DNA from 4 places in the Bacillus sp. LR_5 genome. Region 1 is predicted to be linked to each of the others. Evidence: riboswitches for the same ligand, from Rfam matches in the RefSeq annotation. Region 1 holds a riboswitch; each other region holds the start of a gene.
What was found. A riboswitch is a leader RNA that binds a small molecule or an ion and turns the genes downstream of it on or off. The one in region 1 is predicted to bind cyclic di-AMP.

Region 1 (7,746 bases):
ACACAGGATTTGCATCCCGGTCTTGTTTCATGCCGAGATAAATCAGCATATATGTCAGGTAACCCATTGTCATCACCAGGCCGCCAAAGAAAAAGCTCGAGAAAATTGGCTCTTCAAAAGCAGTCACTGCCGCAAGCACAATCCAGCTGGCATACAGATAGATGATAAAATAACGGATGCCCGTCTTCATTTTATATATCATGTACAGCCCCACGAGAGAGAACAACCCAAGCGCGAGTCTGAAATAAACAAGATGTTCAAACTGAAACATGAATGACACAAATGAGAATCCAAGCAGCAATACAATCGGTAAAGCGGTAATAAAGTTCCTCAATCGAGACACCTCCGTCAGTACCTTTAGTATAAACCAAAATATCAAATGATATTGATTTACGTGAGCTTTTTCACAAAAATGTCATTCCTTGCCTTTACACCCGGACATCCCGTTTACAGAAGCACCACCAGCCAACGGCGATGAAGAATATGGCATGTATGATGATAATCCCTGCTGAAAATAATGGTGTCATGCCGGAAAACAACGCTGTTGCTCCGCTTCTGTATTGCGTAAAGTCAGTATTGGCAAAAAGCAAAAAGCTGCCCCATTTGTTTTCAAAGAGCTTCATGAGCTGGACAAGTGTACTCGCTCCGTATAAAACGACAAAAGAAACAACAACTGCTACCGCGCTGTTGCGGAACAGTGAAGAACAAAGCAGCCCGAATAATCCCATCATTACGGCTTCAAGCCAGTTTGAGCCGATCAGCGCTAAGGTGTTGATCAGCAATGTCTTTGATTCCGCGCTCACGGATGTGCCGAAAAAGACGAGACCGAATAATAATGCCAAAATGTAGTATGCCAGATACAAATAAAAGCTGACCATTACGACTGTGATTAATTTTGACCAAAAAACCTTTTGGCGTTTAACAGGACGGATGAGCAAAAATTTGATCGTCTTTTTATCAAATTCCATCGAAACAATTGTCGCTGCAATCACGATCGTTAAAGCCTGCAGCAGGATGTTCAGACTCGGTGTATACGATAAATAGCCGATGAAGTTTTCATCCGTTCCGGCACTGATGACAATCCGTTTAATGATCAAGGCCATGAAAAATTGAAAGACCGCCATCAGGATAAGAGATACCAACGTGACCTTCCGATTAAAAAGTTTCATATGTTCATTCCAAATTAATTTAGACAAGCTCTTCTCCCTCCTCTTGATGAACAGTTGTCGCTTTTATGAATTCATCTTCAAGTGATTGCGTATAAGGCGTAATGGAAAAGACATTCAGGTCTTGTCCGACAAGTGAACGATTCAGCTCCGGAATGTTTTCTTTTGCTACCTCAACAACAATCGCCCCGTCTTGCCGCTCTGCTTGATATTGATTGCCTGCCAGCCAATTGAGCGCTTTTTCTTCCGGCTGCACTTCAATGATCGCTTTTTCTGTTTTTTGATCTGTTCCATGTAAGCTGACTTCCGCTTTGATCTCGCCTTTTTGAATGATGATGACACGGTCACACAGATCTTCAACCTCACGCAATAAGTGAGTGGCGAACAGGACTGCTGTTCCTTCCTTTTCTGCGAGCTCCTTAATATGATCGCGAAAATCCTTCATGCCGGCGGGATCAAGACCGTTTGTCGGTTCATCTAAAATAAGAAGCTTCGGCCGGTGAAGAATCGCTTGTGCAATACCAAGACGCTGGCGCATGCCAAGGGAATAGGTTTTCACCTTATCATGAATCGCTGATGTCAGCCCTACACGTTCCACTACTTCATCAAGCCGTTCATCCGTTATTTTTTTGTGCATATTCGCAAAGTGCTTGAGGTTTTCCCATCCTGTCAGGTACGGATAGAACTCAGGATTTTCGACGATCGCTCCAACCGCTTCCATCGCTTTTTCAAACTCTGTATCATGCTGAAATCCGCTGATTGTCACACTTCCGCTGTTTTGTTTTAATAACCCGACGATGATACGGATGAGTGTTGTTTTTCCGGAACCATTAGGACCGAGCAGGCCGATGATTTCGCCCTCCATGACGTCCATTCTGATCTGTTTTAAAATCTGTTTAGACCCAATCTTTTTATCGAGGCCTTCAATATGTAAAATCGGCTCAGCCATAAAGCCTTCCTCCTTTTTCGACAAAAAATAAACAGTGCCCAAAAATTAGGCACTGTTTGTATTATAGCATTTGTTGCTTCCAAATGTTTGGTTAAACCGATAGAGTCGGCGTTTGCTCAGGCTGTTTGTTCTTTTCTGTTTCTGTAATAATGACGGCGCAGGCCGCGTCTCCTGTTGTGTTCACCACTGTACGGAGCATATCAAGCAGACGGTCAATTCCAAGAATTAATCCGATTCCCTCGACAGGCAGGCCGACAGATTGAAGCACCATGGCGAGCATAATCAAGCCGACTCCAGGAACACCAGCGGTGCCGACACTTGCTAACACTGCCGTCAGTATCACCATCAGCAGCTGAGTGAATGTCAGATCATGCCCGAATACCTGCGCAATGAAGACAGTGGCTACCCCTTGCATGATGGCTGTTCCGTCCATATTAATTGTAGCACCGAGCGGCTGGACGAAGCTGCTGATCGGCTCAGGCACTTTTAATTTTTTCTGGGCCACATCCATGGATACCGGCAGGGTCGCATTGCTGCTGGAAGTACTGAATGCAACGACCATTACCTCTGAGAAATTTTTAAAGAACGTAATCGGATTTCTTCTGGCTATAAGCGCAACCGTAGATCCGTAGGTAACGACTGCATGTATCAGTAATGCAAGGGTTACCACAATCATGTACAAGCCCATCGCTTTCATTGCGCTGAACCCTTGGCTTCCGATAGCTGTCGCAATCAGACCGAATGTACCATACGGAGCGAACTTCATTACAAGATTCACCAGGTACATCATCAATTCATTTCCTTGTTCAACAACTTTGAGAAGCATATCCGCTTTTTTTCCTAGCATTGTAATCCCAAGCCCGACAAAAATGGCAAAAGCGATAATTTGCAGCATATTTCCTTCCGTCATCGCTTGCACAGGGTTGGTCGGAATAATGTTTAACAGGGTGTCCGCAATACTTGGCGCTTTTTCAGCAGTGAATTCGGCAGACGATGTATCATACGTTCCAAACTCTCCCGGTTTGATGACAAGAGCTAAAATGATGGCAATGGTAATCGCCACTGCTGTCGTGACAAGAAAATAAGAAATCGCCTTTACACCGATTCTGCCAAGCTTCTTAGGATCGCCCAGCCCGGCTACTCCGAGTGTCAATGAGAAAAAGACAATCGGAACGACAAGCATTTTAATGAGGTTTAAAAAGATAGTGCCCAGCGGCCCGAATACAAACTTATTTAAATTTTCAAATAATTCAGGTGATGTTACGTTAAGAATAATCCCCGTCACCGCACCTAGCACCAATGCAATGATTATCTTTGTAGCCAGTTTCATCCGCATTCCTCCCTTTTTTGAAAAAAAGCCCGCGAGAGACTCCCGTGGGCTTTGGCTGTAACTTCAAACCACAGGACTCTCTCTTCACGCTGATGAGGTTAGCTGACGGGTTCGGACGAAGAGATGTCCGTTTTTCAGATGAAAAATTAACCCCAAAAGATTGGGTCCCCCACTCCTTATAAAAGGATTAAGCGTGTGGCTTACTATTGTATGATTTAGTTTATTTATACAGAAAAGATCCAATTTTGTAAACTATTTTTTGTTACTTTTCTCTTGGAATCTTTTGGGTCCTTCTTCCTTGTTGGTGACATCAAGAATATCTAGGAGAAACACAAAGATCGGAATCCCGATAATTAGACCCCAAATGCCGAAAAAGTGCTCAGAGAAAATGAGTACTGTGAAGGTGAAAAAGATCGGCAGCTCCGTTTTCGCAGACATCAGCTTCGGATTTAAGAAATACGTTTCGATCGCATGTATGGCGAATATGACAAGCACAATGTAGAGCACATACATTCCGCCGCCAGTGCTGTAAGCGATAATACTGAGCGGGATCAGAGAAATGACGACGCCTGCTACAGGGATCAATCCAAGGAAGAACACCATAATAGAAAGCCCAAACAGCTGCGGGAAATGCATAATCCAAAGCGCGATAAACGTCAGAATACAGTTGACGAGCGCAATGATGAATTGAGCCTCAAGCACCTTGCCGAACGTTCTTGCAAATTTGCTTCCGAAAAAAGCAATTTCCTCATAAAAGACCGCCAGTTTGCTCGTTTTAAATTTCGCCATGAATTCAGAAAGCCGTTTTTTCTCAAATAAGAAAAACATGCTGAGAATGAGCGCCATTACGATCTGCAAGCCGAATGTGCTGATATCGGCCAGATACGTATACACCACATTGAAACCCTCTTTGACATATGAACTGACATTAATATCTCCGAAAACACTGGTGATCTCATCAAAGAAAGGGATGGTATCCGGGTGATACGCAATATGTTTAATCTGCTTTACCAGCTGCTGAATCTGCGCCGCGACGACAGGATAAAATACAAACCCCCCGACTGTAAGCAGCACAGCCAGCAACATGTAAAGAAACGTAATGACCACCCGCTGGCTCACACGGAAGAACTGGCTTAAAAACTGCCGTACGACAAGCTCCAAACGATCCATAAGAAATGCGAAAATGAAAGTCAGCAATATTAAGTTGATCATGCTCTTAAATAGGTATAACACACCAGTTAACACGACAAAGACGGAAAAACGCCTTACTCCCGGGTGCTGAAAAAATTTAACTAAAGCGGCCATTTATACACTCCTGTTAGGACAAACGTCCTTCATTCAATATAGTATCCATTTGTAAATTATATAACAAAAAAATGCTGAGGTCTCTGTCCTCACCTTAATTATTCTTAAACAATTAAAAAAACGGCCCCATGGATGGGCCGTTCTTTTTTTCAGACTGCTGTTTTCATTTTTTTCATGCCTTCAACAGCCTCTATGCTTTTTGCTTCATCGAATTCATTTTCGCTTTTTGCAACAATAATCGTGGCGATTCCGTTTCCAATCAGGTTCACAATCGCTCTTCCTTCACTCATAAAACGATCGACCCCAAGCAGGAGTGCAAGACCCTCCAGCGGAATGACCTGAAGCGCTGACAGTGTTGAGGCAAGGACGATAAATCCGCTTCCCGTCACACCGGCTGCTCCCTTCGATGTCAGCATCAGAACGAGGATAATTGTAATTTGCTGGCCGATGCTGAGGTCTACTCCAAACACCTGTGCCAGAAAAACCGTCGCCATTGATAAATAAATGGATGTGCCGTCAAGGTTAAATGAATAGCCCGTCGGAATAACAAGCCCGACAACCGATTTCGAACAGCCGTAGCGCTCCATTTTATCCATCATTCGCGGAAGCACCGATTCTGAAGAGCTTGTGCCAAGCACGATCAGAAGCTCATCCTTAATGAAGCGCAGGTAATTCCACAGGCTGAATCCGTAAAGCTTGCAGATGAGATTTAAAGCAACAAACACGAACAGGAACATCGTAATATAAACAGACATCATTAAGCTTGCCAGAGGCTTGATGGAATCGAGACCGAAGTGCCCGATCGTATACGCCATCGCCCCGAATGCCCCGATTGGCGCGGCACGCATGATGTAGCCGATGATTTTGAAAAAGACGTGAGAAATCTTGTCGAAGAAATCAATCACGCTTTTCCCCTTTTCACCTAATGCTGCAAGACCGACTCCGAAAAGAATAGAAAAGAATAAGACCTGCAAAATGTCCCCTTTTGCGAAGGCATCAACCATGTTGGACGGAACAATGTGTGTGATAAATTCAATCCAGTCGATTCCCTGACCGCCATTTTGCGTGTATTGTGATACATCTCCCTTTTCAAGCTTGCTGTAATCAAGACCCGCGCCCGGCTTCATGATATTGACGACAAATAAACCGATAATGAGTGCGAGGGTAGTGACAACCTCGAAATAAATAAACGCTTTTCCCCCTACTTTTCCAACCTTCTTCATATCGCCCATTTTTGCAATCCCGAGAACAATTGTGAAGAAAATGATTGGGGCGATCACCATTTTAACAGCGTTGATAAATGTATCGCCAAGCGGTTTCATTTCTTTGCCGACATCCGGCCAGACCAGTCCGACAATGACCCCAATGATGACCGCAGTTATGACCTGAACTGTTAAATTTTTAAACAGTTTCATATCCTGCATTCCCCCTGTCCTATTCACCTTTGTGTCTTTCTTACTAGAATGATAGCGTTTTCATACAGTCTGGGGAAGTTTATGATCATAACGGACATTTTGGTCTTTTTGGTCTCAGATTTATCCTTTAAACACGTAGCGGTTGACGGGCCTGCCGACTCCGCCGTATTGAACGTCCAATTTAATGGTTCCGGTTTTTTCAAGATAATCAAGGTATCGTCTAGCTGTCACTCTGGCGATGCCGAGCGCCTTGGCGACCTCTTCCGCAGAAAGAGATGCAGTTTGCTGTTTCAAAAAAGCAGTAACTTCATTCATCGTGAAATGATTCAGCCCTTTCGGCAAATCCTGTACGGCCTGCTGCGGAATATTCAGGATCGCATCGAGCTGTTCCTGGGACAGCGTATCGCTCGCTTCTATTTTTTGTTTATATTGCTTGTACTTTTCAAGTGCCTGTCTCATTCGCTCAAGCTTAAACGGTTTTAAGATATAGTCAGCCGCTCCATTTTGCAGCATAAGAGAGATCGTTTCTTTGTCTTTTGCAGCGGAAACGACGATGACATCCACTTCAAGTTTTTGCTTTCTGATCTCCTGCAAGGTTTTGATTCCGTCTTTTTTCGGCATGTACACATCGAGAATGACGAGGTCGGGCTGTTTTTCTTTAATCAGCTTAATGCCTTCTTCTCCGTTTCCCGCTGTTGCACAGACAGTAAAGCCCTTGACAGTTGTGATGAAATCCTTGTTTACCTCTTGAACCATCGGATCGTCTTCAATGAGCAGAACCTTCCATTCCTTACGAGCCATGCTGTGCTTCCTCCCCCTTCATTGGAAAAACGATAGAAAAAGATGTTCCCTGTCCCGCGTGTGAATCAACTTCTATCGTGCCCGATCCTTTGTCTGTGATTTGTTTTACTAAATACAGGCCATAGCCTGTGCCGCCTGTTTTATTGACCGTAAATCCTTTGTCGTAAAGGTGCGGCATGTGTGTCGGTTCAATCCCGCAGCCGTTATCTTCTATTAAAATAGCAAGGATATCATCCGTTTGTTCGATACTAATGTCAATTCGTTTGTCATCAGATTGAACGGTTTCAAATGAGCCGAAGGCATTTTCAATCAGATTCCCCAAAAGCACGACGATATCATGCTGGTCAACATGCTCGGGAAATTGCTGAAGGCTGCTGTTTTCATCAATATGAACAGCAATGCCGAGCTCCCTTCCTCTTCTGATTTTACTTAATAGAAGGCCCGCCGCGGCGTCATTTTGAATCGAGCGGTGCAGAAATTCAGTCACATTTTCCTGCTCAGTTGATGCCTGGAATGCAAGCTGCAAGGCTTTTTCAGATTTCCCCAGCTGGATGAGGCCGGCGATTGTATGCAGCTTATTCATATGCTCATGGTTTTGAACGCGGAGCGCCTCCACAAAGTTTTTGACGCCCGTCAATTCCTCTGCCATCTTGGCGGCTTCCGTTCTGTCCTGAAAAATAGCGACGGCGCCGATGACTTTTTTCTTCATGACAATCGGAATTCTGCTGCTCATGATGACCTTTCCGCTGACGCGAATTTCTTCATTATAAACCGCTTTGT
Region 2 (7,746 bases), on a different contig from region 1:
AACCGCTGCCGGTTTTGTATTGCGGTATACATGTTTGACTTCTGTGTATTCTTCAAGGCCTATTTTTCCAAGCTCGCGTCCGAACCCGGATTGCTTATATCCGCCCCATGGCGCTTGTGCAAAGTACGGATGAAAATCGTTGATCCAAACGGTTCCCATTCTCAAGCGGGCAGCTACCCGTTCGCACTTTTCAATGTCTTTTGACCATACCGCTCCAGCCAAGCCATAGATGGTATCATTCGCAAGCTCGATTACCTCTTCTTCAGAGCTGAAGGTTTCGACTGTCAATACAGGACCGAAAACCTCTTCCTGAACGATTCTCATGTCAGAATTACAGTTTGAGAAAATAGTAGGTTCATAGAAAAAGCCGTTTTGAAGCTCAGGATCTTCCGGGCGTTTGCCTCCTGTCTCCAGCTTCGCGCCTTCCTCTATTCCGATCTCTACATATTTTTCTACCTTTGCCCTGTGCTCCGCCGAAATAAGCGGACCGCTTTCTGTCTCAGCATGAAAACCGTTTCCGAGTTTTATGCGTTTTGCCCGTTTGACCAGCTCCGCCAAAAATTGATCATGAATGGCATCCTCAACAAGCAAGCGGGAACCTGCAGAGCATACTTGGCCGGCGTGGAAAAATACAGCGTTTAAGGCCTGATCAACCGCAACTTCTAAATCCGCGTCCTTGAAAACAATATTTGGATTTTTCCCGCCCAATTCAAGCGCGATCTTTTTGACGTTTCCGCTTGCCGCCCGCATGATGCTTTTGCCTGTTTCAATTCCGCCCGTAAACGAAATCAAATCGACGTCTTTGTTTACGGCAAGTTCATCGCCTACTGTGGCTCCCGGTCCAAGGACAAGATTCGCGACACCTTTTGGAACACCGGCTTCTTCCATCAGCTTAAAGACTTTGATTGTCGTCAGCGGCGTAATCTCACTCGGCTTCATGACGATTGTGTTTCCTGCGGCCAGTGCAGGGGCGATTTTCCAGCTCGCTTGAAGGAGCGGATAATTCCATGGAGTGATCTGGCCGCAAACCCCGATTGGCTCCCTAATAATTTTGCTTTCTGAATCAGGAATCGGAGATGAAATGATCTCTCCGCCATCTTTGTCTGCCAAGCCGGCGTAATATTGAAAAACATTGGCGATATCGTCCATATCGGCCTTGCTTTCTTCGAGTGTTTTTCCTGTATCAAGAGATTCAAGCTCAGCCAGCTCCTCAAGGTCGCGTCTGATTAATTCCGCAATTTTCAGAACAATTTTTCCGCGTTCAAGCCCGGATAGCGAAGACCATTCTCCTTTGTCAAATGCTCTGCGTGCGGCTGCGATTGCTTTGATGGCGTCCTCTCGCCCTCCCTCGCTTACAGTTGCAATTTCTTCTTGATTAAATGGGTTGATAATACTGCGGATCTGTTCTTTTTCGGCACTGATCCATTCTCCGTCAATGAATAATGTTTGACTCATATAAGCCTCCTTGACGTAAATAAAGTTTGTTAAATAAAAATTTAATGTTTTTAACAACCTTAATCTAACATATGGTTTTTAAACTGTCAAAGTCCCATTTTGATTTTTCTTTTTGACTTTTCCTCATGTTTCGTTAAGATAAAGAACATAAAGAAATAACTTAACGAATTTAATTTTCTAAAGGAAAAGAGGGTCAGTATGGATGAAAATCCAGAATTTGCAGCTATAGAACAGGCTCGGGATCTTGTTATTGACTCCATTGCTGAAACGATGGATCTTTACGGAATTACCCGCAGTGTCGGGATTTTATATGGGACGATGTATATGAGGGATGAGATGACGCTTGACGAAATGCGTGAGGAGTTGCAAATGAGCAAACCAAGCATGAGCACTGGCGTCAAAAAGCTTCAAGACTTAAATGTAGTGAAAAAAACATTTCACCGGGGCATCCGCAAGCATACATTTGTGGCTGAGAAGGATTTCTTTAAATTTTTCACAAATTTCTTTCCACCTAAATGGGAGCGGGAGGTTCAAGTGAATGTAACAGCGATCGAGGAAGCACAAGCTGATTTACAAAAGGTTTTAAGCAAGGAAGATCTCGATGAGGATATCAAAAATGAAGCACTGCAGTTATATGATCAGCTGGAAAGCTCTAAAGCTTACTATGACTGGCTGAAACGGCTTGCTGAATCGGTGCAGACCGGAGAAATTTTTAAATTTATACCGATCGAAACAAAGTAAAGCAGAAAACGCCTGGGAAACCAGGCGTTTTTTTGATGTAACTACTACAAATTTGAAAAATACGGGAAAAACACCCCATTTACTTCCAAAATATTTGATGGTAATTTTATGTAGGTAAAATTTGTATTTGGCCTTCAGAGGAGGTGAAAAGCGGGCAGGCCTGTTTAATTTATCATTTTTTAGGGGGAATTTTGTTATGAAACGCAAATTATTATCTTCTTTGGCAATTAGTGCATTAAGTCTCGGGTTACTCGTTTCTGCACCTACAGCTTCTTTCGCGGCTGAATCTACATCAACTAAAGCTCATACTGAATCTACTATGAGAACACAGTCTACAGCTTCATTGTTCGCAACAATCACTGGCGCCAGCAAAACGGAATGGTCTTTCTCAGATATCGAATTGACTTACCGTCCAAACACGCTTCTCAGCCTTGGCGTTATGGAGTTTACATTGCCAAGCGGATTTACTGCAAACACGAAAGACACATTGAACGGAAATGCCTTGCGTACAACACAGATCCTCAATAACGGGAAAACAGTAAGAGTTCCTTTGGCACTTGATTTGTTAGGAGCTGGCGAATTCAAATTAAAACTGAATAACAAAACACTTCCTGCCGCAGGTACATATACTTTCCGTGCAGAGAATAAATCATTAAGCATTGGAAATAAATTTTACGCAGAAGCCAGCATTGACGTGGCTAAGCGCAGCACTCCTCCGACTCAGCCTTGCGGTTGCAACTAATGTAAAAGACCGGTTAACGCCGGTCTTTTTTGCGTTTTACCCTCCCCTTTTTCTCTAATTCCCGTTATCTTTTTTCTGGTTTAAAATTTAAATTGACAAACACTAGAAACAGGAGTAAATTCTTGAGTGTTCAATTTCATACAGTCTCTTTTACCGCTTAATCAAACACGAACGGGGGAACCAACGATTGGCTGTTTTTTTAACAGCCTTGGGGTGAATCTTACTAAGTAAGAGGGGGTACTCTGAATCCCTAATCCGACAGCTAACCTCGTAGGCGTATACAGAGAGGAGGTCTATTATCGACCATTCTTTGCAATGGTCTTTTTTGCTTCAAAAACGTTAATTCACTAAGGGAGATATGAACATTGGGAAGAATTAAAAATAAGCAATTTGCCGTGATCGGGCTGGGCCGGTTTGGCGGCAGCATTTGTAAAGAACTTCATAGAATGGGGCATGAGGTCCTTGCGGTTGATATCAACGAAGAAAAGGTCAATGCATATGCTTCTTACGCCACTCATGCGGTAATTGCCAACGCCACCGAAGAAAACGAATTGCTTTCATTAGGAATACGCAATTTTGAATATGTGATTGTTGCCATCGGAGCAAATATTCAAGCGAGTACGCTGACCACCCTATTATTAAAGGAGCTTGATATTCCAAATATTTGGGTGAAGGCTCAAAACTATTATCATCACAAGGTGCTTGAAAAAATCGGCGCTGACCGGATTATTCATCCTGAAAAAGATATGGGAGTTAAAATCGCACAAAGCCTTTCAGACGAAAATGTTTTGAATTACATTGATCTATCTGATGAATACAGTATTGTCGAGCTGTTGGCTACGCGCAAGCTTGATTCAAAATCGATTATTGACCTGAATGTAAGAGCAAAGTACGGCTGCACGATCCTGGCCATCAAACATCATGGAGATATCTGTCTTTCCCCCGCGCCTGAAGACATCATTCACGAGCAAGATTGCCTGGTGATCATGGGCCACAAAAAGGATATTAAACGTTTTGAAAACGAAGGGATGTAGACAAAAGTGACACTTCAAAGGGATAAAGTGATCAAATGGGTTCGGTTTACACCGCCTCAAGTGCTTGCCATTGGTTTTTTCCTTACCATTATCATCGGGGCTGTCCTATTAATGCTTCCGATTTCCACTACGAAGCCATTGTCATGGATAGATGCCCTTTTTACTGCGGCTTCCGCTACAACTGTTACAGGGCTTGCTGTTGTCGATACCGGTACTCAATTTACGGTATTCGGGCAAACAGTTATTATGGGGCTGATTCAGATTGGCGGGCTTGGATTTATGACATTTGCGGTCTTGATCGTCATGATATTAGGAAAAAAAATCGGCTTAAAAGAACGAATGCTCGTCCAGGAAGCCTTAAACCAGCCGACAATCGGCGGTGTCATTGGCCTTGTCAAAGTCCTGTTTATGTTTTCGATCAGTATTGAATTGATAGCAGCACTCATTTTATCCATCCGGCTTGTACCTCAGTACGGCTGGTCATCCGGCTTGTTTGCAAGTTTGTTTCACGCAATTTCTGCTTTTAACAATGCCGGGTTTTCGCTGTGGCCTGATAATTTGATGAGCTACGTTGGCGATCCTACAGTGAACCTCGTGATTACTTTCTTATTTATTACAGGAGGGATCGGATTTACGGTTCTGTTTGATGTGATGAAAAATCGGCGTTTTAAAGCTTTTTCTTTACATACAAAGCTCATGCTTACAGGAACGCTGATGTTGAATGCGATTGCTATGCTTACGGTCTTTATTTTAGAATACAGCAACCCCGGCACGCTCGGCCACCTGCATATAGTCGATAAACTGTGGGCGTCCTATTTTCAGGCAGTGACGCCGAGAACCGCAGGCTTCAATTCTCTAGATTTTGGAAGCATGAGAGAAGGAACAATTGTATTTACTTTATTATTGATGTTTATCGGAGCAGGAAGCGCATCAACGGCGAGCGGCATTAAGCTGACTACGTTCATCGTGATTTTAACATCTGTTATTGCTTACTTGAGAGGTAAAAAAGAAACGGTTATTTTCCGCCGTTCCATCAAATATCCGATTATCATTAAAGCTTTAGCTGTGAGTGTCACCAGTTTGTTCATCGTGTTTTTAGGGATTTTCGCCCTGACGATCACAGAACAAGCGCCATTTCTTCAAATTGTGTTTGAAACCTTTTCCGCATTCGGAACTGTCGGCCTTACGATGGGGCTTACTCCTGAACTGACAACAGCTGGCAAGTGTATCATTATTGTCATCATGTTTATCGGAAGAATTGGTCCTTTAACGTTCGTGTTTTCATTCGCAAAAACAGAGCAATCAAATATCCGTTACCCTGACGGCGAAGTGTTTACAGGGTGATATCAAAAAATCCGGCGTGCAGTCGCCGGATTTTTTTATGATTCGATATGAGATTGATTTTGTCTTTTTTCCTGTTCCGCGATGATTTCGTTATCTTCCGCGTTATCACGGGTTACTTTTTGTGTAAGAATCGCACCAACTGCTACAAGTATCATAACAGCGATGTAATAACCTTTTTCATTGAGTTCCAGATTATCAGCATTATAGAGTCCGATACTAAACAAAAATACTCCCGCAAAAAAAGTAAAATAAGCTAATACTGTAAAGGCAACCGTGTTTCTGCGTCTATATTTCTGCACCTTTGTTCCCTCCCGAAAGCATAGTTAAAAAGTGATAACTTCCGTGGAATATTATACCTCAAATTCCCCGGAATGGAACAAAGAATTAAAAATACCAGTAAAAAGGGCTTAGGTTGCCTCCTTTATTTCAACAGCTGAATCATCAATCCAGCCAATAAGTTTATCATTGATTTGGAATTGGTACCATACAGACTGGCCTTTCTGTTTTTTAGACACAACCTTTATGTCTTTGCCGACGTAAGATTGGGCAGAGGTAAGCCTTATGGACCGATCATCAGTAGAAGGCTTGGACCATACGTCTTGAACGGCACTGTCTTTAATAGAGGCGTTTAAATCCACAGATTTGAGGGATGGATTTACCTCATCGTACTCATCTAAATCGTATTTTTCCACAATAGCACTGATTTTGTCAGCGTAGTCAGGGTCTGTAGCATATCCTGATGTTTGCAGGGCGGTTGCCGCTTCCTTATAATTCCCTGCCTCAAGCACCGGTTTATACTTCTTTTTATTCCACGATGTGCCACGGACGAACAATTGGGCGTGATCATCCATAGATTCAAAAAACGTGCTGTATTTTCGAAACTTCGCGCGAATGGTTTTTCTTTTCCCTTTTTCAACTTCGTCCGTTTCCATCGTGACATGATGGCCTTTATAATTCCCTTTTACGCCAAAAAGGTTGTTGGCCTTAGCAGCCAGTTCACTGTTCCCCCAGTCCGATTCGAGAATGGCCTGAGCAATTGTGATGCTGGGGAGAACATGGTATTTTTCATACAAAATTTGGGCATGTCCGGACAGACTGTCTATAAATACTTGCTGTTCATCGATTTCTTCAGTTTCTTTGGATATTTCAATCGGTTTTGATAAAGTTGTCGCTAAAACAAACAGAGCTAGCGGAATCGATACAAGGAAAAATAGTGAAATCAAGAGTTTACGTTTTTTAAGTTTTTTACGGGCCATGAAAACCTTCCTTCGAATTAAAAGATTACGAATGTAAAAGAATCTACCTTTTAGAATTTTACTTGCACTTCTAATATTTTTCAATTCTTTAGGGATAAAGTTGGGAAAAGATTGCAAAATAAAAACCTTTTCGCTCAATGAAAAGGTTTTTACCATGTTTCTATTTTTGTAAATTTCTGAGTGCATTCCGATATTCCGTATCATTTATTACTTTATATGATTTGACAGTTGCCTTCGACAAACCTTGTGCTGAGACGGCCGGTTTTTCCGGAGCTGTTTTCGCTTTATCATGTGGTTTATGTGCCAGCTTGTGCCCCATTCCAGTGGCATTCATACAAAATGACAGGCAGACGAGCAGCACGCTAAGGATAAAAGAAATGAAGAAAAGATCATGATAAGCAGTCATCATAGAATCCTGTACCGAACCGCTTTGTCTGGCAGCATCTTTTTTCGTGAAAAAGCCGATGAGAATGGGAACTCCCATATAGACAAACAATCTTAAAAACTGAACAGCTGTCATTCTCTTGACCAAATCAGGCAGCGGGCCTCCCATGGCAGCTCCCATCAGCCCTGCGGCGACTGTCAGGCCTGTTCCCGCTGCAAGCATGATAAACAGTGCCGCGAACATATAAAGAGATGATCGATCCTGTATATGCAACCATTGAAAATTCACAAAAACGAGAATGAGTCCGCCGATAATACCGAGCATCCCTGGTCCGACTTTATCATATAACAGAGCGCTCAAAATGGCCGCGATCGCCACTCCGATTAAAAGAGTCAAGTTTAAAAAAATGAGATGCTCCTGAGAAATATCATACATTTGACGGAGCAAGCCTTGAAAAGCAGACAGGCTGACAGCTACCGTTATCGTCCCTGCAGCTATGATCAATAAGCCAAGCACAGGTTTTGGCAGCAGCATCAGTTTAATAGATATGAAGGGGTTTTTCACTTTATATTCCACAATCAATAGACCAATGAGCAAACATAACGTCACCCCGAAACCAATCCATACATAACCCGATGACAGCCCCCATTTTTGCAGAAAAATGAATGAAACCGCTGAGGCTGCGGCAAGGAAAACAGATAAAAGAATTCCCACACGATCAAGCAGCTGTTCTTGATCCGACGCCCCGTGATGCTCGTCATGAAGAAAGAAATAGCTCACCGCGACACC
Region 3 (7,746 bases), on a different contig from region 1:
CGGCTTTATAAATTCCAGGGTCTGTGACAAGGAGTGCTTTTGAAACGCCAAGCGCAGCTACTTCTTCACCCGTATTCTTGACTGCTCCGATTCCGTGCTTAATCACAGTCGGAATTTCAAATGTATGGAATTTGTGCATGCTTTCTATTTTCATATTTAATGTCATCATTAACTCCCCCTCTTATGAATTGAACCAATTAACCGCTGCCGGTTTTGTATTGCGATACACATGTTTGACTTCTGTGTATTCTTCAAGACCTATTTTTCCAAGCTCGCGTCCGAACCCGGATTGCTTATAGCCGCCCCATGGCGCCTGTGCAAAGTACGGATGGAAATCGTTAATCCAAACTGTCCCCATTCTCAAGCGGGCTGCTACGCGTTCGCACTTTTCAATATCTTTTGACCATACCGCTCCGGCCAAGCCATAGATGGTATCATTCGCAAGCGCGATAACCTCTTCTTCCGAGCTGAAGGTTTCGACTGTCAATACAGGACCGAAAACCTCTTCTTGAACGATTCTCATGTCAGATTTACAGTTTGAGAAAATAGTAGGTTCATAGAAAAAGCCTTTTTGAAGCGCATGGTCTTCCGGACGCTTGCCTCCTGTCTCCAGTTTCGCACCTTCTTCTATTCCGATCTCTACATATTTTTCTACTTTTGCCCTGTGCTCTGCCGAAATAAGCGGGCCGCTTTCTGTATCTGCGTGAAAACCATTTCCGAGTTTTATGCGTTTTGCCCGTTTGACAAGCTCTGCTAAAAATTGATCGTGAATGGCATCTTCAACAAGCAAGCGGGAACCAGCTGAGCATACTTGGCCGGCGTGGAAAAATACAGCGTTTAATGCCTGATCGACCGCAACCTCTAGATCTGCGTCCTTGAAAACGATATTTGGATTTTTTCCGCCAAGTTCAAGTGCGATTTTTTTGACGTTTCCGCTTGCTGCCCGCATGATTTTTTTGCCTGTTTCGATTCCACCCGTAAACGAAATCAAATCGACGTCTTTGTTTACGGCAAGCTCGTCGCCCACTGTGGCTCCCGGTCCAAGAACAAGATTTGCGACACCTTTTGGAACACCGGCTTCTTCCATCAGCTTAAAGACTTTGATTGTCGTCAGCGGCGTGATCTCACTTGGTTTCATGACGATAGTATTTCCTGCAGCCAGTGCGGGTGCGATTTTCCAGCTCGCTTGCAGGAGCGGATAATTCCACGGCGTAATCTGGCCGCAAACCCCGATTGGCTCTCTGATGATTTTGCTTTCTGAATCAGGGATCGGAGATGAAATGATCTCTCCGCCATCTTTATCTGCCAATCCGGCGTAATATTGAAAAACATTGGCGATATCGTCCATATCCGCCTTGCTTTCTTCGAGTGTTTTTCCAGTATCAAGCGATTCAAGCTCAGCCAGTTCATCAAGGTCGCGCCTGATTAATTCCGCAATTTTCAGAACAATCTTCCCGCGTTCAAGCCCCGATAGAGATGACCATTCTCCTTTGTCAAATGCTCTTCGCGCGGCTGCGATTGCCTTGATGGCGTCCTCTCGACCTCCTTCGCTTACGGTTGCAATTTCTTCTTGATTAAATGGGTTGATAATGCTGCGGATCTGCTCTTTTTCGGCACTGATCCATTCTCCGTCAATATATAATGTTTGACTCATATAAGCCTCCTTGACGTAAATAAAGTTTGTTAAATAAAAATTTAACGTTTTTAACAACCTTAATCTAACATACGAATTTTAAACTGTCAAAGCCCCATTTTGATTTTTCTTTTTGACATTTCTTTATGTTTCGTTAAGATAAAGAACATAAAGAAATAACTTAACGAATTTAATTTTCTAAAGGAAAAGAGGGTCAGTATGGATGAAAATCCAGAATTTGCAGCTATAGAACAGGCTCGGGATCTTGTTATCGACTCCATTGCTGAAACGATGGATCTTTACGGAATTACCCGCAGTGTCGGGATTCTATATGGGACGATGTATATGAGGGATGAGATGACGCTTGACGAAATGCGTGAGGAATTGCAAATGAGCAAGCCAAGCATGAGCACAGGCGTCAAAAAGCTTCAGGACTTAAATGTAGTGAAAAAAACATTTCACCGGGGCATCCGCAAGCATACATTTGTAGCTGAAAAAGATTTCTTCAAATTTTTCACAAATTTCTTTCCGCCCAAATGGGAACGGGAAGTTCAGGTAAATGTAGCAGCAATTGAAGAAGCTCAGGCTGATTTACAAGAGGTTTTAAACAAAGACAGTCTCAGTGAGGACATCAAAAATGAAGCACTGCAGTTATACGAGCAGCTGGAAAGCTCTAAAGCTTATTATGATTGGCTGAAACGGCTTGCTGAATCGGTGCAAAGCGGGGAAATTTTTAAATTTATACCGATTGAAACAAAGTAAAACAGAAACGCCTGGGAAACCGGGCGTTTTTTTGTTCTTTTATATGTAATTACTACAAATTTGAAAAATACGGGAAAAACACCCCATTTACTTCCAAAATGTTTGATGGTAATTTTATGTAGGTAAAATTTGTATTTGGCCGTTCAGAGGAGGTGAAAAGCGGGCAGGCCTGTATATTTTATAACTTTTTAGGGGGAATTTTATTATGAAACGCAAATTATTATCTTCTTTGGCAATCAGTGCATTAAGTCTCGGTTTACTCGTTTCAGCACCTTCAGCTTCTTTCGCGGCTGAATCTAAATCAACTTCCGCTCATACTGAGTCTACTATGAAAACACAGTCAACAGCTTCATTGTTCGCAACAATTACAGGGGCCAGCAAAACTGAATGGTCTTTCTCAGATATCGAATTGACGTATCGTCCAAACACGCTTCTCAGCCTTGGCGTTATGGAATTTACATTGCCAAGCGGATTTACTGCAAATACGAAAGACACAATGAACGGACGTGCGTTGCGTGAAACACAGATCCTCAATAACGGGAAAACAGTAAGAATCCCTCTGGCACTTGATTTGTTAGGAGCTGGCGAGTTCAAATTAAAACTGAATAACAAAACACTTCCTGCCGCAGGTACATATACTTTCCGTGCGGAGAATAAATCATTGAGCATCGGAAATAAATTTTACGCAGAAGCCAGCATTGACGTGGCTAAGCGCAGCACTCCTCCGACTCAGCCATGCGGCTGCAACTAATCTAAAAGACCGGTTAACGCCGGTCTTTTTTACGTTTTTGACCTCCCCCTTTTTCCTCTTTTTCCAGTTATCTTTTTCTAGTTTAAAATTTAAATTGACAAACTCTAGAAACAGGAGTAAATTCTTGAGTGTTCAATTTCATACAGTCTCTTTTACCGCTTAATCAAATACGAACGGGGGAACCAACGATTGGCTGTTTTTTTAACAGCCTTGGGGTGAATCTTACTAAGTAAGAGGGGGTACTCTGAATCCCTAATCCGACAGCTAACCTCGTAGGCGTTTACAGAGAGGAGGTCTATTAGCGGCCATTCTTCGAAATGGTCTTTTTTGCTTCAAAACGTTAATTTCACTAAGGGAGTTATGAACATTGGGAAGAATAAAAAATAAGCAATTTGCCGTGATCGGACTGGGCAGGTTTGGTGGAAGCATTTGCAAAGAGCTTCACAGAATGGGCCATGAGGTCCTTGCGATTGATATCAACGAAGAAAAGGTAAATGCATACGCTTCTTACGCAACTCATGCGGTGATCGCCAACGCCACCGAAGAAAACGAATTGCTATCGTTAGGAATACGCAATTTTGAATATGTGATCGTTGCAATCGGAGCGAATATTCAAGCGAGTACCCTGACCACCCTATTATTAAAGGAGTTTAACATTCCACATATTTGGGTGAAGGCTCAAAACCATTATCATCATAAGGTGCTTGAAAAAATCGGCGCTGACCGCATTATTCATCCTGAAAAGGATATGGGCGTCAAGATCGCACAAAGCCTTTCTGATGAGAACGTTTTGAATTACATTGATTTATCTGATGATTACAGTATTGTCGAGCTGCTGGCAACACACAAGCTTGATTCAAAATCGATTATTGATCTGAATGTAAGAGCGAAGTACGGCTGCACGATCCTGGCCATTAAACATCATGGAGATATCCGTCTTTCTCCCGCACCTGAAGACATCATACACGAACAGGATTGCCTGGTGATCATGGGGCACAAAAAGGATATTAAACGTTTTGAAAACGAAGGGATGTAGACATAGGTGACACTTCAAAAGGATAAAGTGATCAAATGGGTTCGTTTTACACCGCCTCAAGTGCTTGCAATTGGTTTTTTTCTTACCATTATCATCGGGGCTGTGCTGTTAAAGCTTCCGATTTCTACAATGAAGCCATTGTCATGGATAGATGCCCTTTTTACTGCAGCTTCGGCTACAACCGTTACAGGGCTTGCAGTTGTCGATACCGGTACAGAATTTACACTTTTCGGGCAAACTGTCATCATGGGGCTGATTCAGATCGGCGGGCTTGGATTTATGACTTTTGCTGTTTTGATCGTCATGATATTAGGGAAAAAAATCGGATTAAAAGAACGAATGCTGGTTCAGGAAGCCTTAAACCAGCCGACAATCGGCGGCGTCATAGGCCTTGTCAAAGTCCTGTTTCTGTTTTCCATCAGTATTGAGTTGATAGCAGCACTCATCTTATCCATCAGGCTTGTGCCCCAGTATGGTTGGGCATCCGGCTTGTTTGCCAGTCTGTTTCACTCAATATCTGCTTTTAACAATGCCGGGTTTTCGTTGTGGCCGGATAATTTGATGAGCTACGTTGGCGATCCTACAGTTAACCTAGTGATTACTTTCTTATTTATCACAGGAGGAATCGGATTTACCGTTCTGTTTGACATTATGAAAAATCGGCGATTTAAAGCCTTTTCTCTACATACGAAAATCATGCTGACAGGAACCCTGATTCTGAATGCGGTCGCTATGCTTGTGATCTTTATTTTAGAGTACAGCAATCCCGGCACGCTCGGCCACCTGCATATAGGAGATAAACTATGGGCTTCCTATTTTCAAGCTGTGACGCCAAGAACCGCTGGCTTCAATTCTCTTGATATTGGAAGTATGAGAGAAGGAACGATTGTATTTACTTTATTATTAATGTTTATCGGAGCAGGCAGTGCTTCAACGGCGAGCGGCATTAAGCTGACTACGTTCATCGTGATTTTAATGTCTGTGATCGCTTATTTGCGAGGTAAAAAAGAAACGGTTATTTTCCGCCGCTCCATCAAATATCCGATTATCATTAAAGCTTTAGCTGTGAGCGTCACCGGTTTGTTCATCGTGTTTTTAGGGATATTCGCCCTGACGATCACAGAGCAAGCGCCGTTTATTCAAATTGTGTTTGAAACTTTTTCCGCATTCGGAACTGTCGGTTTATCGATGGGATTGACTCCTGAACTTACAGAAGCGGGGAAATGTATCATTATTGTTATCATGTTCATCGGAAGAATTGGTCCTTTGACGTTCGTGTTTTCATTTGCGAAAACAGAGAAATCAAATATTCGTTACCCTGACGGCGAGGTGTTTACGGGGTAATAACAAAAAATCCGGCGATTTAGGCGCCGGATTTTTTATGATTCGATATGAGATTGATTTTGTCTTTTTTCCTGTTCCGCGATGATTTCGTTATCCTCTGCATTATCACGGGTCACTTTTTGTGTAAGAATCGCACCGACCGCTACAAGTATCATAACAGCGATGTAATAGCCTTTTTCATTGAGTTCCAGATTATCAGCATTATAGAGTCCGATACTAAACAAAAATACTCCCGCAAAAAAAGTGAAATAAGCTAGTACTGTAAAGGCAACCGTGTTTCTCCGTCTATATTTCTGCACCTTTGTTCCCTCCTGAAAGCATAGTCAATAAGTGATAACTTCCGTGGAATATTATACCTCAAATTCCCCTGAATGGAACAAAGAATTAAAAATACCAGGAGAAAGGGCTCAGGTTGCTTCCTTTATTTCAACAGCTGAATCATCAATCCAGCCGATGAGTTTATCATTGATTTGAAATTGGTACCATACGGACTGGCCTTTCTGCTTTTTAGATACAACCTTTATGTCTTTGCCGACGTAAGATTGGGCAGAGGTGAGCTTTATGGACCGATCATCAGTAGAAGGCTTGGACCATATGTCTTGAACGGCACTGTCTTTAATGGCGGCTTTTAAATCCACTGATTTGAGCGATGGATTTACCTCATCGTACTCATCTAAATCGTATTTTTCCACAATAGCGCTGATTTTATCAGCGTAGTCAGGGTCTGTAGCATATCCTGATGTTTGCAATGCAGTTGCCGCTTCCTTATAATCCCCGGCCTCAAGCACCGGTTTATACTTCTTTTTATTCCACGATGTGCCGCGGACAAACAATTGGGCGTGGTCATCCATAGATTCAAAAAACGTGCTGTATTTTCGAAACTTCGCTCGAATGGTTTTTCTTTTCCCTTTTTCAAATTCGTCCGTTTCCATCGTGACATGATGGCCTTTATAATTTCCTTTTATGCCAAAAAGGTTGTTGGCCTGAGCAGCAAGCTCGCTGTTCCCCCAGTCGGATTCGAGTATGGCCTGAGCGATCGTGATGCTGGGGAGGACATGATATTTCTCATACAAAATTTGTGCATGTCCGGACAGGCTGTCTATAAATACCTGCTGTTCATCAATTTCTTCGGGTTCTTTGGATGTTTCTATCGGTTTTGATAACGTTGTCGCTAAAACAAACAGGGCTAGCGGAATCGATACAATGAAAAATAGTGAAATGAAGAGTCTACGTTTTTTCAGTTTTTTACGGGCCATGAAAACCTTCCTTCGAGTTAAAAGATTACGAATGTAAAAGAATCTACCTTTTAGAATTTTACTTGCACTTCTAATATTTTTCAATTCTTTAGGGACAAAGTTGGGAAAAGATTGCAAACAAAAAACCTTTCCCTCAAGGAAAAGGTTTTGATCGTGTATCTATTTTTGTAAATTTCTGAGTACATTACGGTATTCTGTATCATGTATCACTTTATGTGATGTAACAGCAGCTTTTGATAGTCCTTGTGTTGAAACGGCTGGTTCTTTCGGAACTGTTTTCGCTTTATCATGCGTTTTATGTGCCAACTTGTGCCCCTTACCTGTAGCGTTCATACAGAATGACAGGCAAACGAGCAGCACACTCAGAATAAAAGAAATGAAAAAGAGATCATGATAAGCAGTCATCATAGAATCCTGCATCGAACCGCTTTGTCTGGCAGCATCTTTTTTCGTGAAAAAGCCGATGAGGATTGGAACTCCCATATAGACAAACAATCTTAAAAACTGAACAGCTGTCATTCTCTTGACCAAATCAGGCAGCGGGCCGCCCATAGCAGCTCCCATCAGCCCTGCGGCCACTGTCAGTCCCGTTCCAGCGGCAAGCATGATAAACAGCACTGCAAACATATAGAGAGACGATTGATCCTGCATATGCAGCCATTGAAAATTCACAAACACGAGAATAAGAGCACCTATAATACCGAGCACCCCGGGTCCGACTTTATCATAAAACAAAGCGCTCACAATGGCGGCGATCGCCACTCCGATTAAAAGAGTTAAGTTTAAAAGAATGAGATGCTCCTGAGAAATATCATACATTTGACGGAGCAATCCCTGAAAAGCAGAAAGGCTGACAGCTACCGTTATCGTTCCTGCAGCTATAATGAATAAACCGAGCACCGGTTTTGGCAGCAGCATCAGTTTAATAGAAATGAAAGGATTTCTCACTTTATATTCCACAATC
Region 4 (7,746 bases), on a different contig from region 1:
AACAAGCAAAGGATGAAGCTGGAACTTTCAGAAGAAATCAAGCGGGCGGAGCGCTATGGCAATTCTTTTGTGTTTTTGCTGCTCCATATGCATTATTTCAAAGAGTTTAAGTCTTTGTACGGTGAAAAAGAAACGGACCGCCTCTTCCAATATGTCGGTCAGCAAATCAGGACAAGCGTTCGGGAAACGGATAAGAAATTCCGTCCCTCTGACGAGCGTATCGGGATCGTGCTGACGCACACGCCTGCTGAACATATGCCGGCCGTTCTGACTAAGCTGAAGAAACAATTGGATACATATCAGCTGGAAAATGGAAAGTATGTGTCGCTTACGTTCCACGTTTGCTATTTGCCCTACCGCAACGATATCAAAACAGCTGATCAATTTTTAGAAGAACTGGAAAACGAGATGATGATGAATGAACTATAAAGGAATCACATTGCTATGCGTCATGATGCTTCTAGTTTCAGCTATTGCGTCTTTTCCCGTTTCTGCGCAAGCGAAAGATCAGGACGCCGGTATTTTCATCATCTACTCAACCTTGGACGGCAAAGAGTCGTCACAAGTCAAAATGCTCGATTTGCTTGCGGGCCACTTTACATCCCATGTGACAGTCAAAAAAGATTCAGACGTTGAAGCGTCGGATTTCAAAGGGAAAGACCATGTGATTTATTACGGCCAAACGAAAAGAAAGCTCAGCAAAAAACTGCTGTCTCTTATCAGCGGCGTAAAAAAACCGGTTGTCGCCATTGGCTATAACGCAGGTCAAATCAGCCAATTTTCCGGGCTTTCATTAGCCCGCAAAGAAAATGTGTTTCAGGTTCACAGCAGGTCGGAAAAGGCCGATGTGTCTCTGGAAAGCGGGCTTAACGTGCTGAGTGTATCAGGCCTGAAAGGAACGGCGCTTTACACCTTCAAAGCCGATGACGGCACAACGCATTCTTTTATATGGAAAACAAAAAAAGGGAATGTGTACATTGGATTAACAAATTTGTTAAATAACAATTTGATCGTGGCGAAACAGCTCAGAGAAGCTTTCGGAGAGAAGGCGGGGACGACGTTATTGTATTTGCGTCTCGAGGATATCAGCCCGATGTCTGATGAAAAATTGCTGCTTCAAGCCGGTACATACCTGCATAAGCGGCATATTCCTTTTATCCTGGCGGTCATTCCGGTTTACTTGAATCCGGAAACAGGCGACAAAGTGTATTTGTCTGATCAACCGAAGATGGTCAAGGTGCTGAAGAAGCTGCAAAGCATGGGCGGCAGTATCATTGTTCACGGCTATACTCACGCTTATCGCTACAGTGAAACAGGAGAGGGCTTTGAATTTTGGGATGCAAAGGCGGATCAGCCGATTACATCCGGAAATGCCGAAGACCCCCCGTCCATTTTGGAGAAAGAACAGGACTTCCCGAACGAACAAGCCTATCACAGCTATCTCGAACCATTTCGGGAAAAGGAAGAAACGTATACAAAACAAAAACTGACGCGTGCCATCGAGGATTTGACATCATCGGGTCTTTACCCGCTGGCGTTTGAAGCGCCGCATTACACGATGTCCGAATATGGCTATCAAATCGCCTCGCAGTATTTTACAAGCATTTTCGGCCAGGTCCAGCTCAGCAGCACAACATGGAAAACATCCGGTGCACCTCCGTTTGTGACTGCTCCTTCGATGTTGCACGGAATGACGCTTTATCCGGAAACGATCGGCTTTGTCGACACATCGAAGCAAAACCCGCTCGGTGAGATGGAGGAGCATATCTCCCAGATGATTGATTTTGAAGGCGGAGTAGCTGGAGGATTTTATCACCCGTACCTTGGGATGAAATATCTGCCGGAGCTGGTTGATCAGATGGAACGCATTCCAGACAGTGAATGGCTTGATTTAAAGAAAACGAAACAAACCGTCAAAACAGACAAAGTGGAAATTCATACAAGCGGTGACGGAACGATTCAGGTGAAAAACGGCGTAAGCGCCATTGACGAGTTTTTCGATCATCACCGGCAAACCCCTCTGGAAAAGGCGTTATGGATTCTCTCCGCTGTTGTGCTCTTATTTGTCATCATGTTTGTCAGTTATACGTTTTACTTGAGAGCCACATTGAAAAAACGAATTTTTAAGGAGAGAAGAAGCCTTGGGTAATACGCTGTTCTTTATCTCGCTAAGTTTAATATGGGTTATGCTTCTCTACCACATGTTCCTCATGCAGGGCGGGTTTCGCCACTATATGACCTTCGAACGGAATATCCCGAAGTGGAGAGAAAACATGAAGGAACTGCCGAAGGTCAGCGTCCTCATCCCGGCGCATAACGAAGAGGTTGTGATTCGGCAGACGCTGAAGGCCATGGTCAACCTTTATTATCCGAAGGACCGGCTGGAGATTATCGTCGTTAATGATAATTCATCAGACCGGACGGGTGATATCGTCAATGAATTTTCCGAGAAATACGATTTCATCAAAATGGTGATTACGAAGCCGCCAAATGCAGGAAAAGGAAAATCCTCTGCACTTAACTCGGGTTTTGCCGAATCGAACGGCGATGTGATCTGTGTGTATGACGCCGACAACACGCCTGAGAAAATGGCTGTGTATTACCTCGTGCTCGGCCTGATGAATGACGAAAAGGCAGGCGCCGTGGTAGGGAAATTCCGCGTCATCAATGCGGCAAAGACGCTGCTGACGAGGTTTATTAATATCGAAACGATCTGTTTTCAGTGGATGGCCCAGGGAGGCAGATGGAAGTGGTTCAAAATCGCCACGATCCCAGGCACCAACTTCGCGATCCGCAGAAGCATTATCGAAAAGCTCGGAGGCTGGGATGACAAAGCGCTCGCTGAGGACACTGAGCTGACCATCCGGGTGTATAATCTCGGCTATCACATCCGCTTTTTCCCTGCCGCCATCACGTGGGAGCAGGAACCGGAAACATGGAAGGTATGGTGGCGCCAGCGCACCCGATGGGCGCGCGGCAATCAATATGTCGTGCTCAAATTTTTGGCGCAGTTTTTTAAGCTGAAACGAAAACGGATTATCTTTGATTTGTTTTATTTTTTCTTTACGTACTTTCTGTTTTTCTTTGGCGTGATCATGTCAAATACGATTTTTGTAGTGAATTTGTTTTATGATTTGCATTTGTCTGTTGGATTTTTGGCAATGATTCTCTGGATTTTGGCGTTTTTCTTATTTATGACAGAGGTCATGATTACGTTGAGCATTGAAAAAACAGAAATGAACAAGCAAAACTTTTTTATCGTATTTCTCATGTACTTCACATACTCTCAGGCATGGATTGTGCTTGTTATCTACTCTTTATTCGTAGAAATCAAGCACCGTCTATTCAAGCAAGAGGTCAAATGGTACAAGACAGAACGATACAATCAACATAAAAGCGGGTGACCTTTTTGAAACAAATAATGATTTTTCTCACAAGCTTCATGCTGCTGGCGATGACTGGACAAACGGCTCTTGCCAAAGACGTACAGGTCAGCGGTTCGCTCCTTGGAAAAAGCAGCCAAGAACAAGCCAAACAGCAGGTGCTGACAAGCGAGCTGATTACACTGTATGGATCAAAAGACAGCGCAGAGCTGACGTACCAGATCCCGGCAGGCGCCTCTTCGGGCAATCAGCAATTGGTAATCGAATACGAGGCATCAAATCTTTTAATTTCTCCATCATCGTTAACGGCTGTCATTGATGATGAACCGGTCAAGACGTTAAAGCTTGATGGTGATTCCAAACGGAAAACAGTGAAGCTGAATCTGAATAAAAGCCAGTCTGCGCAAGGCTATCACAACGTATCGCTGAAATTCTACGGCGTAATGAAAGAGGGCGTGTGCGTCAGACAGGATACATCAGGCAACTGGATCAAAATTTATCCGGACAGCCGGCTGACACTTGCTGACAGCAGTGAAGCGAAGGGAACGTCGCTGGACCATTATCCGTATCCTTTCGCCCAATCTGGAAATACAGCGGAAGAAACAGCTATCGTCATTCCGGATAATCCTAGTTCAGCAGAAATAGAAGCTGCTGTTAAAACAGAAGGCTATTTGAAAACGGTGGACAGCAGTGTCAGTATTGCGTATGTCACGGAATCTGAACTGAAAAAAATCGATAAGCCGACGATTGTTATCGGCGTGGACAAGCATTGGAACGGCAAAGTGAAAAAACTGTTGAAGCAAGCTGGGCTACATGCAAAAGGAGAAAACCTTCTGCTTGCGGAGCGGGTGCTGAAAGCAGAGGGCAAACAGCAGCCGGTTCTGTTTGCGCAAGCGGCGTCCGAGGACGCGCTCACTAAAAAAATCAGCGTGATGACAGATCAGACATATACAGGCCAGCTCAGCGGCGATACACTTTCAATCAGCAAGCTTCAGCAGACTGAAAAAAAAGAAAGCGATAAGCTGACCCTTGAGAATTTTGGAGCGGGTGATATCACAATTGGAGCCGACAAAACATCTTCAGCACATTATTTTTATCCGACTTCGGCTGTTTTAGATGAAAACCAATCGGCGAAGCTGTCGCTTAAACTGAAAAAGTCTGAAACGATTCAAGCCTCAACGGCTGAAAACGAGTCAGCCTCTCAGGCTGCAGAACTGAAAGTGATGATCAACGGCCAGCCGCACTCGGTCCGGCTTGATGAATTAGGAAAAGAAGATAAAAACGGATTCTATCATGTCACAGTGAAAGTGGACCCTAAGCTGCTGCAAAAAAACCGCTACATTGATATTCAGTTCGTCACGACCGGTTTAAAGGAAAACAACCCTTGTAATACGACTGATGAAGAAAAGTGGGTTTTTATCGATAAAAACAGTACATTATCATACGCCATCAAAGGCATGTCTCCTTCAGCGGATTTTCAAGAGTGGCCGCTGCCTTACGCCGGAAACCAGGATCAAACAACGTTAATCGTGCTTCCTGACACCGTAAGCCAATCGAAGCTAGAGGAGCTTTCTCTCGTAACGGAATCCTTTGGCAGCGAAGCACAGCATTCATATACGGTAAAGAAATCATCTGACGTTACAGCAAATGATGCAAAAGGACGAAACCTCATTTTCATAGGAGGGATCAATCAATTTTCTCTTCTGAAGGAGAAATCATCAGATCTGCTTGTGCCGCAGGAAAAGAACGGATCGTTTGATGTATCTGGTTTCGAGATGCTGAATGAGACGACAAAACAAGTGGTATTTACCCAAGCATCGGTTTGGGATTCACGCTATACAATGGCTGTCTTTGCACCGTCAAAAGGAGATGGCGCGGCTGTCACAAAAGAGATCATCAGTTATCTGAACAGCAACGATGAGTCGGCAACCGTCCTTAATGAAACAAACAGCCAGCAGGTGTTTACAAACCACCAGCAGCTCAAATCGGAAACAAACAGTTCCGATGCAGAACAACCAACACAGGATCATAGCCAGAAATGGATGTATATTGGTGTGCTGGCACTCATTATGGTGGTTGCGGCAGTGTTCATTTGGATTGCCGTAAGACGCAGAAAAAGAAAGACAGATACAGAATAAAACAGAGGCGATTTTAGCCTCTGTTTTTTTATTTTTGGTAAGTAAATTCCATTTGTGGAACCTGTCATTTTATTTTTTTCTCTCAGCCAATAAGCCTCTTTACAACGTGCGGGAACGGGAGTATGATCTCTTTTAGAAAACAAATCGCTTAATCTGAAATCAGAGCGGGGGACCCAATAGAACGGCTTTTTGCCGTTGGGGTGAATCCTTTTTAGGTAGGGCTAACTCTCATATGCCCGAATCCGTCAGCTAACCTCGTAAGCGTTCGTGAGAGGAGATGAATGAAACCTGTGTTCGATGTTATGGCACAGGGGCATCCGTTTGCCTCTGTGTTTTTTATTGTTCATTTTTGAATGCAAATCGCATACAGAGACATCATAGCAGAAAGGACTATCATCAACATGTGAGAGCAAGACACTGATGTTTTATTGTTTTAATTGAAAAATGAGAAATTAAAAGGGGAAGACATCGATGTATCATTCAATCAAACGTTTTTTGATTGGGAAACCACTAAAATCCCAAGCAGCTGGAGAGCAAAAACTGACGAAATTAAAAGCCTTGGCTATGCTTTCCTCAGATGCGCTGTCATCTGTCGCATATGGGACAGAACAAATTCTAATCATTTTGGCAACAATCAGTGCTGCCGCATTTTGGTACTCCATTCCGATTGCGGTGGGCGTTCTCATATTACTGCTCGCACTGATTCTTTCATACAGGCAAATTATTTACGCTTATCCGCAGGGCGGCGGGGCGTATATCGTTTCTAAAGAAAATCTCGGTGAAAAACCGGGATTGATTGCGGGCGGTTCATTGCTTGTTGATTATATTTTAACAGTAGCGGTAAGTATTTCCGCAGGCACGGACGCCATCACGTCAGCCTTTCCTGCATTGCATGATTATCATGTGCCGATCGCTATTTTTCTCGTGTTAGTGATTATGATTTTGAACCTGCGCGGTCTTTCGGAATCGGCATCCATTCTTGCCTACCCGGTTTATCTGTTTGTGGTGGCGCTTTTGGTTCTCATTGCAGTCGGGTTGTTTAAACTTATGACAGGACAAATAGACCAGCCAGCCCATCATACACCGCTCGGCACACCTGTAGCCGGCATTACGCTGTTTTTGCTGCTTAAGGCTTTTTCCTCCGGATGCTCAGCGTTGACCGGGGTTGAGGCCATTTCTAATGCGATTCCTGCATTCAAAAACCCGCCTGCGCGAAACGCGGCAAGAACGCTTGCGATGATGGGGATTTTGCTGGCGATTCTGTTTTCCGGCATCACGGTGCTCGCGTACGGGTATGGTACGGCGCCGAAGCCTGATGAAACAGTGGTTTCACAAATTGCGTCCGAAACCTTCGGGCGGAATGTGTTCTACTATGTCATCCAAGGTGTCACATCGCTTATTTTGGTTCTTGCGGCAAATACGGGATTTTCAGCCTTCCCGCAGCTTGCCTTCAACCTGGCGAGAGACCAGTATATGCCGCGAATGTTTACAGTCAGGGGCGACCGCTTAGGCTTCTCAAATGGGATTATCTTTTTAGGCTTTGCCTCCATTGTTCTCATTATCTTATTCGGAGGACAGACGGAGCACTTAATCCCGTTATATGCTGTGGGCGTATTTATTCCATTTACGCTTTCACAAACCGGCATGTGCATGAAATGGATCAAGCAAAAACCAAAAGGCTGGATCGGAAAAATGCTGATCAACTCCTGCGGCGCTCTGATATCATTTATGGTTCTATCCATTCTGTTTGTGACGAAGTTTAATGTCGTATGGCCTGTGTTAATCTTTATGCCTATCGTCGTTTTGCTGTTTTTTGCGATTAAAAATCACTATACAGCGGTTGGCGAACAGCTTCGCATCGTAGACAAAGAGCCGGAAGAAATCAAAGGCACCGTTGTGATTGTGCCTGTGGCCGGTGTCACCACCGTCGTGCAAAAATCGATTCACTATGCGAAATCACTGTCTGATCAGGTGATCGCCGTTCACGTGTCATTTGACAGAGAACAGGAAAAGAAATTCGAAAAACGCTGGGAAGAGCTTAATAACGGAGTGCGTCTCGTTACGCTTCACTCCTCGTACAGAAGCCTTGTCCATCCGTTTGATAAGTTTTTGGAAACAGTTGAGGCAAAAGCGAAGAAGGAGCAGTTTTCCGTTATGGTGCTGTTTCCGCAATTTATAACGAAAAAACGCTGGCACACCATCCTTCACAACCAATCGGCCTTCCT

Region 2: linked by a shared signal. The riboswitch ahead of ktrA (potassium uptake protein KtrA) and the one ahead of RAC86_RS10340 (dicarboxylate/amino acid:cation symporter) in region 1 are both predicted to bind cyclic di-AMP.
Region 3: linked by a shared signal. The riboswitch ahead of ktrA (potassium uptake protein KtrA) and the one ahead of RAC86_RS10340 (dicarboxylate/amino acid:cation symporter) in region 1 are both predicted to bind cyclic di-AMP.
Region 4: linked by a shared signal. The riboswitch ahead of kimA (potassium transporter KimA) and the one ahead of RAC86_RS10340 (dicarboxylate/amino acid:cation symporter) in region 1 are both predicted to bind cyclic di-AMP.

The regions. Positions count from the first base shown of each region.
Region 1 is NZ_JAVAXX010000035.1:6,063-13,808, forward strand. Features, by position in the region: gene RAC86_RS10325 (hypothetical protein) at 1-334, opposite strand, end outside; gene RAC86_RS10330 (ABC transporter permease) at 429-1,196, opposite strand; gene RAC86_RS10335 (ABC transporter ATP-binding protein) at 1,189-2,115, opposite strand; gene RAC86_RS10340 (dicarboxylate/amino acid:cation symporter) at 2,207-3,445, opposite strand; cyclic di-AMP (ydaO/yuaA leader) riboswitch at 3,519-3,649, opposite strand; gene RAC86_RS10345 (AI-2E family transporter) at 3,698-4,750, opposite strand; gene dctP (C4-dicarboxylate transporter DctP) at 4,900-6,165, opposite strand; gene dctR (two-component system response regulator DctR) at 6,286-6,966, opposite strand; gene dctS (two-component system sensor histidine kinase DctS) at 6,956-7,746, opposite strand, start outside.
Region 2 is NZ_JAVAXX010000126.1:3,899-11,644, reverse strand. Features, by position in the region: gene betB (betaine-aldehyde dehydrogenase) at 1-1,455, opposite strand, end outside; gene gbsR (transcriptional regulator GbsR) at 1,654-2,196, shown strand; gene bslA (biofilm surface layer hydrophobin BslA) at 2,393-2,938, shown strand; cyclic di-AMP (ydaO/yuaA leader) riboswitch at 3,083-3,231, shown strand; gene ktrA (potassium uptake protein KtrA) at 3,304-3,972, shown strand; gene ktrB (Ktr system potassium transporter KtrB) at 3,979-5,316, shown strand; gene RAC86_RS21705 (YiaA/YiaB family inner membrane protein) at 5,352-5,615, opposite strand; gene lytG (exo-glucosaminidase LytG) at 5,724-6,572, opposite strand; gene RAC86_RS21695 (MFS transporter) at 6,733-7,746, opposite strand, start outside.
Region 3 is NZ_JAVAXX010000169.1:5,640-13,385, forward strand. Features, by position in the region: gene gbsB (choline dehydrogenase) at 1-166, opposite strand, end outside; gene betB (betaine-aldehyde dehydrogenase) at 182-1,654, opposite strand; gene gbsR (transcriptional regulator GbsR) at 1,853-2,395, shown strand; gene bslA (biofilm surface layer hydrophobin BslA) at 2,601-3,146, shown strand; cyclic di-AMP (ydaO/yuaA leader) riboswitch at 3,293-3,441, shown strand; gene ktrA (potassium uptake protein KtrA) at 3,514-4,182, shown strand; gene ktrB (Ktr system potassium transporter KtrB) at 4,189-5,526, shown strand; gene RAC86_RS25260 (YiaA/YiaB family inner membrane protein) at 5,562-5,825, opposite strand; gene lytG (exo-glucosaminidase LytG) at 5,934-6,782, opposite strand; gene RAC86_RS25270 (MFS transporter) at 6,942-7,746, opposite strand, start outside.
Region 4 is NZ_JAVAXX010000009.1:44,615-52,360, forward strand. Features, by position in the region: gene epsK (cyclic-di-GMP receptor EpsK) at 1-429, shown strand, start outside; gene RAC86_RS03775 (DUF2334 domain-containing protein) at 440-2,149, shown strand; gene RAC86_RS03780 (glycosyltransferase family 2 protein) at 2,142-3,404, shown strand; gene RAC86_RS03785 (cellulose biosynthesis cyclic di-GMP-binding regulatory protein BcsB) at 3,410-5,521, shown strand; cyclic di-AMP (ydaO/yuaA leader) riboswitch at 5,657-5,800, shown strand; gene kimA (potassium transporter KimA) at 5,993-7,746, shown strand, end outside.